2 regions of the Bradyrhizobium sp. USDA 4011 genome follow, and region 1 is predicted to be linked to the other one. Evidence: riboswitches for the same ligand, from Rfam matches in the RefSeq annotation. Region 1 holds a riboswitch; the other holds the start of a gene.
The links. A riboswitch is a leader RNA that binds a small molecule or an ion and turns the genes downstream of it on or off. The one in region 1 is predicted to bind fluoride.
Positions count from the first base shown of each region.

Region 2: it holds a riboswitch for fluoride, as region 1 does, so the genes downstream of both, ACVW1C_RS01810 (hypothetical protein) here and crcB (fluoride efflux transporter CrcB) in region 1, are expected to answer to the same signal.

Region 1 is NZ_JBSSGG010000001.1:3,284,454-3,288,858, reverse strand. Features, by position in the region: gene ACVW1C_RS15395 (TetR/AcrR family transcriptional regulator) at 1-386, shown strand, start outside; gene ACVW1C_RS15390 (hypothetical protein) at 554-724, shown strand; gene ACVW1C_RS15385 (hypothetical protein) at 782-922, shown strand; gene ACVW1C_RS15380 (hypothetical protein) at 948-1,190, opposite strand; gene ACVW1C_RS15375 (hypothetical protein) at 1,512-1,706, shown strand; fluoride riboswitch at 1,771-1,831, shown strand; partial or broken gene crcB (fluoride efflux transporter CrcB) at 2,074-2,445, shown strand; gene ACVW1C_RS15365 (hypothetical protein) at 2,791-3,012, shown strand; gene ACVW1C_RS15360 (transglutaminase-like domain-containing protein) at 3,084-3,764, shown strand; gene ACVW1C_RS15355 (DMT family transporter) at 3,841-4,405, shown strand, end outside.
Region 2 is NZ_JBSSGG010000001.1:335,960-340,364, forward strand. Features, by position in the region: gene crcB (fluoride efflux transporter CrcB) at 1-10, opposite strand, end outside; gene ACVW1C_RS01800 (DUF190 domain-containing protein) at 43-402, opposite strand; gene ACVW1C_RS01805 (cation:proton antiporter) at 411-1,625, opposite strand; gene ACVW1C_RS01810 (hypothetical protein) at 1,622-1,897, opposite strand; fluoride riboswitch at 2,170-2,230, opposite strand; gene ACVW1C_RS01815 (glucose 1-dehydrogenase) at 2,736-3,563, opposite strand; gene recJ (single-stranded-DNA-specific exonuclease RecJ) at 3,582-4,405, opposite strand, start outside.

The DNA of each region.
Region 1 (4,405 bases):
GGGCCGACAACCCCGATCACTTCCGCTCGCTGTTCTCGATGTCCGGCACGGCCGAGGACCGCCGGTTTCCCGACGGCGTCTATTTCGGCGAGACCGAGATCGCCCGCCGCAGCTACGAGCTGTTCGTGATCTCGGTGCGGGAGTATCTCGCGGCACATGACGCCGAGCCGGCGTCCGGCCTGCCGCCGCGGCTCGCAACCGCGCTGCTTGCGGCCGTGCATGGCGTGATCGCGCTCGCGCTCGGCACGCCGACCATGAAGCTGCCCGATATGCGCGGCACCGGCCGTCTCCTCATCGCAAGCCTGATCGATGCCTGGACAAGCAAGTTGGCCGCCGCGCGGAAAAGCGAGGGCTGGCCGCGGGTCTCGATCGGCACCTTTGCCTGACGGAATGGTATCCGAAGGTGCACGCCGACGCGGCATGCGCGCTGCGAAGTGGAATCGCCTGCCTCTGCCTGCTAAGCGCGGCCGATGGATAGACGCAACGCGACCGAACGATCGGCTTTCTCTGCCTGGTGGTGACGGCCTTCGGCTGGGCCCTGAACTGGCCGCTGATGAAGCTGTTGCTGCAGCAATGGCCGCCGTTGTCCGCCCGCGGGCTGGCCGGGACCTGCGCGGCGGTGATCCTGGGCACGCTGGCGCTGGCCCGCGGCCAGTCGCGGTGCCGCGCGAGGCGCTGCCGCGGCTGTTGTTCGCCTCCTTCACCAATGTTGGATGGGCTTTGAGGCCGCCCAAGGAACCGACGTTCGCGGGACGCGTTCTCCTGAAAAGGGAGCTTGGCCATGCGCAAGGCGATCGCGCGGCTTGATGCGGAGCAGAAGGCGCAGCTGCTTTATCTCGCAGATCTCGGTACGGCGATGTTCACCTCGGCGCTTGTGGTCTGCACGCTGAAGGCGATTGTGGAACTCTTCGTCGCCGGCTGAACCGCCGCGGCAGCGCAACGCGCCGTTACTCCCCTTGCGGCGCGTCCCCTTGGGTGTGCCCATCCGGCCCCCGGTTAAACACCCCATACTCGCTCGACTTCACCCCGGCCCCTCCATCGACGCCGTTGCCGGCCAGACCGAGCCTGAGCAGCTCGCGCACGGCCGCGGCACGTGTCGGCATGCGGTGCCTGAAGCGGAAATCGTCGAGAGCCGATAATTCTTCGGGGGAAAGCATGACTTGAAGACGTTCAGCGCGAAGCTCATTCATCGCAAATCGCCCAAAATTAGCTAGTTGAGTAATTTGCTAAACGAACCAATTCGCGGTGGGTTCCATAGCTTGAGATAATAGCGTCGATTGAGTAAGTTAATCAAATAAAATCAATGACTTACAAGAAAGATTAAGGGAACGATCCGGCTGCCCCTCCGTTGTCTGGCGGGAGTGACGCCATGACCAAGCACGTCAAGCTACCCCGAAAGCTATCCGAGGAGCCGGAAGCGCCGGAACCGCGGCGCCCGAGCCACGCACGGGTCATCGATCAACTGGACCGCTGGGCCAATAGTCCCGGTCTGCAACCGCCAAGGGTGAGTGATGCAGAAGACGATTCAGAAGCGGAAGCGATCTGAGCCCCATACGTTCGAGCAGCGGCTCGAAGAGCATCGCCTGCGGCTTGAGAGCCGGCTCGCGCAAGCGCCGAGCGGCGCCGAACGCGAGCAGATTGCCGCGCGCATCGAGCAGCTGCGGACAGCTGCCGAGCTGAACGCGATGCTGTCGATGAGCGAATGAGCCGACACCCGGCAGCGCCGGGACGCCCCAACGTGCTCCCGCTGCTGCGCTCGCCTACCATCCCCGCGTTGATGGGGATGGAGTCCCCCGATAACCGCCGCAAGGCTGATGACTCCTGCCGGGCGCGACAGCGTCGGTAGGAGCATGCGCCACCACCGATCCGCAGCGCGTGCCCCGCGAATGAGAAGGGGCAGAGCATGACGGGTCTTCCCAGCTCACTCTCAATCGCATTGTCGCTGGTCGGGTCGATCTGGCTCGTCGGTGTCGTCGCCCCATTGGCCGGCGCCCCTGGCGAGCTGGTCGGCGCGACCATCGTTGTTGGGCTTGTGACAGGCGTCGCCGAGTGGCGGGGCGGAAAGGCAGAATCTTGAACGTTCAGTTGTTGGCGGCGGTCGCGATCGGCGGTTCGCTGGGATCGGTCGCGCGCTATCTGGTGGCGATCGGCGCGGGGCGCCTGGTCGGCACCGGATTTCCATGGGGCACGCTGGTGATCAATATCGTGGGCTCGTTGCTGATCGGCGTCTTCGCGGAGTCCTTCGCGCTGACCTGGAATGTCAACCAGGCGGTGCGGGTGTTTCTCACGGTCGGCATCTGCGGCGGCTTCACCACCTTCTCGACCCTTTCGCTCGATGCGATCGCGCTGATGCTGCGGGGCGAGCTTTGGCCGGCCGCTGCCTACATCGCGGCCTCCGTTGCGCTCTCGATCCTCGCGCTGTTCGCCGGCCTGCTGCTGGTGCGAGTTAATTGTCAGCTACGCGCCCGCCCTTCCCGTCATCCTGAGGAGCGCGGAACGCGCGTCTCGAAGGATGCACGGCTCGGCTGGTGGCCGTCGATCCTTCGAGGCTCGCTGCGCTCGCGCCTCAGGATGACGGGGCCAATACACGAACGGATATGCCAATCTCTCTAAGCGCTAATCAGCAGGATGGCGGCCGGCGCGCGGGTTCGTCGTCTGGCCCGCGTGGGCGCCGTTCCAAAAAAGTGAAGGGCTGGAGGTATCGTCTGCCGCCGGAATCCTTGGCGCGCCCGGGGCCAGCCGGTAGGATGGAACCCGGATCGTGGTCAGGGACCAAGGAAAGACTGCGGAATGAAGCATGTCGACGTCGCGGTGATTGCTGCCACGCTATGGCTGCTGGCGTCGATGGTGCTGGACATCCTGACGCCGAAGTCGATCACCGCGCTGATGATCGCCGCCGCGCTCGCGCCGCCGTTCCTGATCGGGATCGGCATCCATTTCGCACGCGAATATTTCAAGGCGAAGCGGCGCAGCTACCGGCCGCCGCAGTGGGACGAACGCTTCAGGAACTAAGCGGGGCAGGGCTGCAAGAAGGGCTGCACCTGCTGCATTGAACTGCGCACATGGCTTGCTAAGGTTGCGCCATGACCGAGCACCTTCCCGACACGATCAGCCGCCTCTACACCGACCCAGGCGAATATGTCGACAGCGACCATCCCGCCGTCGAGGCGTTCGCCCGCGCCGCCGTGGCGGCCGGCGCCGGCACCCGCGACATAGCGAGCCGGCTCTACACCGCGGTGCGCGACGGCATCCGCTACAATCCCTATGTCAGCATGCGCTCGCCCGAGAGCTACCGGGCCTCCAGCGTGCTCGCCGCCGGCAATGGCTACTGCGTCGGTAAGGCGGCGCTCTATGCCGCGGCCTGCCGGGTCCATGGCATCCCGGCCCGGGTCGGCTTCGCCGACGTCCGCAACCATCTCACCACCGAGAAGTTGCGCCAGAGCATGGGCTCGGACCTGTTCACCTGGCACGGCTTCACCGAAGTGTTCGTCGATGGCGCCTGGCGCAAGGCGACCCCGACCTTCAACGACACGCTGTGCGCCAAGCTCGGCGTCAAGCCGCTCGATTTCGACGGCCATTCGGATGCGCTGCTGCACCCGTTCGACGGCGCGGGGCGCGCCTACATGCAGTACGTCAACGACCACGGCACCTATCACGACGTCCCGGCCAAATTCCTGATGCGCGAGATGGCGCGCGAATACGCCAACATGCAGGGCGAGGACATGTCCGGCCGCGACATGGAGCGCGAGGCGGCGGAGCAATAGCGCGAGCGCGCTGCGAACGTGGTGCGCTGTCGGATGCCGTCCTGGCTGAACGTGCGCCGGCTGAGGGGGCGGTGTCATGGATGCGGAGCTGCCGAAAGGTCAGGTCGGCCGCCCGGCCACGGGCTGGGAAGACGCGGTCGCGCTGACCGGGTTCATCCTGGTCGCGGTCGGGCAGGCCTCCAATCAGGTGCTGGCGCGCGGCCTGGCCGGCTCGGTGCCGCCGTTCTCGCTGGCCTTCTTCCGCTGGAGCATCATCGCCATCGGCCTCGCGCCGTTCGCGATCGCGGCGTTCCGGGACGGCAAGATCCCGCTGGCGCAGAGTTTTTGGCCGATCCTCGCCGCGGGCTTCCTCGGCATGTTCCTGTGCGGCGGCCCGGTCTACGTCGCCGGCATCACCACCACCGCGATCCATATCGCACTGATCTTCGCGCTGTCGCCGATCATGGTGCTGCTGATTTCGGCCGCGCTGGGCATCGAGCAGATCGGTCCGCTGCAATGGCTCGGCACGGCGCTGGCGCTCGCCGGTGCGCTTTTGATCGTCTCGGGCGGGCATCTGGAAACGCTGACGCAATCGAGCGCGGCCTGGGGCGATCTGTTGGTGGTGTGCGCTATGCTCGGCTGGTCCGGCTACACGCTGGTGC
Region 2 (4,405 bases), 2.9 Mb from region 1:
GATAATTCATCATATTCTTCTCGCGATTGAGGGCGAGCAACCTTAAGGAAGACCTGCTCGCTCTCTTAGACCTTCCTTGCCATATTGCAGCACTTGAACCTTTTCCAGAGTTATGAGGCCACTGGTCATCATGCCATCGAGTATCGGTAAGAACTCATTGATCTTGGCTTCGGTGTCCACGATTTCGACAACGATAGGAAGATCGAACGACAGTCGAAGGACCTTCGCGGTGTGCAGACGGCTTGAGTGCCCGAAACCCATTGGTCCCCGCAGAACCGTCGCGCCAGCAAGATGCATGCCACGGGCCTTCTGCACGATCGCCTCGTAAAGCGGTTGATGTTCAAAACGATCATCCTCTCCAAAGAAGATGCGTAAGAGCATTGCGTCTTTCGGTATATCCATATTCCCTCCTAGGCTTTGTGCGCTTCTGGGACGCCGGACGGCACCGAGCCTTCCGCTTTGATCCTGTTCGCTGAATTGTTTAGAAAATGGCGCGGAAGGTAGAACGCGTTGGCAATTAGGGTCGGGACGACGGCACTGCCGACCACGGCTGCAACTAGCCCCGAATACTGCGCCTGACTGATGATGCCGTGTGACAGTCCAAACAACGACGAAATGGTGCCGAATGTCAGTCCTGTTGACATCAAGAGAGTGGTGTACATCGCATCCTTATGCGGTGAACCGAATGCGCGAGTAACCGGATAGACGCCGATTATTTTGGTGACCAGCTTGACCGCAAGCATCACAAGAAATGCTGCAGGTGCCGCGATCAGGGCTGGTACCGAAACAAAGGATCCAGCTCGGATGAAATAGAACGGCGTTAGAAATCCGAAACACAAGGTACGCAGCCTTCGGATCAGAATGTGATCCTTGCCGACGCTCCCTGCGAGGATCATCCCAATAAGGTAGGCCGGGAGCACAGCTTCGCTATCGGCCCAACTCGCAAGTCCGCCAAGCGCGAACAGCAGCAGCAGCAAATACTTCGTTTCGAGTTCAGAAGGGCGATTGCCGTACAAGCGGAAGAACTGCGCAGTTACCCAAGGTAGGAGCACGAGAACGGCGACGCAAACTCCGACAAAAACCAGAGTTTTCAGCGTGAACGGTGCAAAGATGAGGCCCAGCACCAGCACCGTACCAAGATCAGTGACGAAACACGCCGCGAGTACTACCTTGCCGTAGTTGGTGCCATTGAAGCCAAATTCGAGCATCACCGCATACACCACCGCAACGGAGGTCGTAGACATTGCGACTCCCGCAAGCCAACTGGCCATAGGGTCCCAGCCGAGCAGGTACCGAGCCGCAAAGGCACATCCTACGAACGGAACGAAGAAACTAATTAGGCCAACCGCACCTGCCTCCTTCCAACGTTCACGAAAAACGGCTGGATCGAGTTCAGCACCCGCAAGAAACGTAAGGAGGATTGCGCCTGTCCCCGACAAGAACTTCACCCAGGTCTGGTCGGTGCCAAGCATAGCTGCGCCAATAATGGCACCAATCACCAGTTGGGCTATGGTACCAACGACGATTTCCGACAGAGCAGTCGCGATGCGCAGCCAGATAGACAGCAATGTGGCCATGAGAGCGAGGCCGAGCCACAGGGCAGCAAGGGTCCAGATTTCAGTCATGGCTTCCCGGAGCTTTCACCACGAGGAAGGATCAAATTTTCGAGCCGAGTGAGGGCCAACCCTGCGGCCTGCCAAATGGCATTAGTCAGGATGATGGTGCAGAGCATTATGAACATCAGAGTGCGGTTCGAGTTGGACATTTCACTCGCCTCGGCAAGCGCATAAGCACCACCAAAGACAGCTAGAGACAGTGCCAACCACAGCAGCGCAAACGCTCGTGACCACGAGTTGTGTTCGCGAGCGTTCGCCATACGTGCAGGTTCACTGAGCATGCCGGCCCCCTTGAGTTTGTTGCGGTTCCTCCAATTCAGGCGTCATCTTCTATCCCTACTGAGACGCCATTCCGCCAAGGTGACGCCCATTCCAAGGAATAGCGTCAACCAAACAACTTCAGCGGAATCTTCAAAGTAGTAGGCTAGCGCACCGACGACCCACAGTGCGGCCACAAACCAAATCGCGATTGCTAAGGAGCTAGGAAGTCCAGCCATTATGCGCTCTTTCTCAGGCGCTGCTGGGAACAAATAAGCTCCTACCGACGCCCTGCGTCCTGGTAGGAGCCATCAGCCTCACGGCGGTTGTCGGGGGACCCCATCCCCATCAAACATCTGATTGGATACTAGATTGGATGAGCGAGGCGTCAAGTGCTTTTGCGTGGGATGACCGTTAACGGTCAAAAGCCGATATGAACTCACGAAGCCGAGTTGCTCGCAGGCGAACCATCCAACTATTTTGCCTGCATCGTCTCGCACTACAAAGGTTACGATTGACGTCCTGACCTTCCATCGGACGGATCGAGACGTTTTGCGCGAGGATCGCATCGGTCGCGCCAGTCAGCGTCGGATCGACGCCATACGTGACCTCGCGCTTCGCAAGCAAGGTCTCCGAACTCACTGAAGAACAGTGGGCCGCTGTTTCTTCGGACGGCGACTTGGTCGTCACCGGCCAGCAAGACTTCTGAATTCGCGCGTCGGCTTTCCCAACCGATACTGGTTGCCCTTGCGAACTCGTCACTTCTCGCCCGATCCCAGTCAATCCCGGAATTGCCCAGGGGTGTCACTCGAAACAGCGCGTCACACAGGGACGACGACGGTTGGGATGCAAATGCTCCGCTCAACTCCTCGCAACGACGGAGACTATTTCGGTTGCCGCACCGGCATTCATGCCGCCGTCGATCACGAGCTCGCTGCCGGTGACGTAGCGCGATGCGTCCGAAGCGAGGTAGAGCACGCCTTGCGCGATCTCGATCGCCTGGCCGGCGCGGCCGAGCGGCGTGGCGAACCTTGCGCGCTCCTCCGGATCGATCGGCGCGTTCTGGCCGGCGCCCGTCGCGCCGGTCGGGATCTTGCCCCAGATCGGCGTGTCGATGATGCCGGGATGCACGGAGTTGACGCGGATGCCGTCGTTCACCTGCGCGCATTCCATCGCGATCGACTTGGCGAACAGCCGCACCGCGCCCTTGGTCGCGCTGTAGCCGGAGAGCGTCGCCGCACCGCGCAGTCCTGCCAGCGACGACATCATGATGATCGAGCCGCCGCCATGCTTGCGCATGAGCGGCAGGGAATGCTTCACCGACAGGAATACGCCATCGAGATTGATGGCGGTCTGCCGGCGCCAGTCCGCGAGCGACATCTCGACAATCGACGGCGCCCCGATGCCGATGCCGGCGTTGGAGACCATGATATCGAGGCGGCCATAGCGCTTGCCAATGTCGGCGATAACCTCGATCCAGCGCTCCTCGCTGGTGACATCCTGCGGCAGGAAGATCACCTCGCGACCAGCCTTCTTGAGCCGCGCGGCGAGCTCGGGTCCTCTCAACTCGTCGATGTCGGTCGCAACAACCGTCGCGCCTTCCTGCGCGAACAATTCGACGATCGCCTCGCCGATGCCCGACGCGCCGCCGGTCACCAGCGCGACCTTGCCTTCAACCTGTCCTGCCATGTCCACTCCCAACGTTTCTTATTTGATCACCGTCGGGCCCTGATCCGGTACCGCGACGTCGAGCACACGGAATTGCACACGTTCGGTGCCTTGCCAACGGTCGACTGCAAGAGAGCCCGCCACGTGCAATTGCTGGCCGCGATTTTGCGTCAAGGCGCTGCCGAGCTTCTGTCCGACCGAGCGGAATGCGATACCGTTAACGATGGAACCATCGCCGGACTTGAAGCGCAGCCGCAAATGCGCCTGCCCGACCTCGTCGGCATAGACCAGCTGATGTGACGGCAGCGCGATCACCGGCTCGGGATTGGCGGCACCGAACGGCCCTGCGCGATTGAGCGTCGCGGCGAATTCCGGCGTCACCGCGCGCCCGGTTACGGCGCCATCGATGAACAGCTCGTTCTCGTGACGCGAGTTGGCGACGTCGGCCGCCAGCGCGCTCTCCATGTAGGCGCGGAATTCGGCGAGCTTCTCCTTGCGCAGCGTGACGCCGGCCGCCATCGCGTGCCCGCCGCCCTTCATCAACAGACCGTCGTGCACCGCCTGCCGCACCGCCTTGCCGATATCGACACCGCCGATCGAGCGGCCCGATCCGGTGCCGATGCCGCCCGGCTCGAGCGCGATCGCAAAGGCCGGCCGTGCGAACTTCTCCTTCAGCCGCGCCGCGACCAGCCCGACCACGCCGGGATGCCAGCCTTCCGCCGCGGTGACGATCACCGCGCCCTTGTCCTCGAGCCCAAGCGAGGCCAGCGCTTCGGCTTCGGCCTGCGCCTCGGCCGCTTGCTCGATCACCCGCCGTTCGGCATTGAGGCGATCGAGCTCGGCCGCGATCCGCGCGGCCTCCG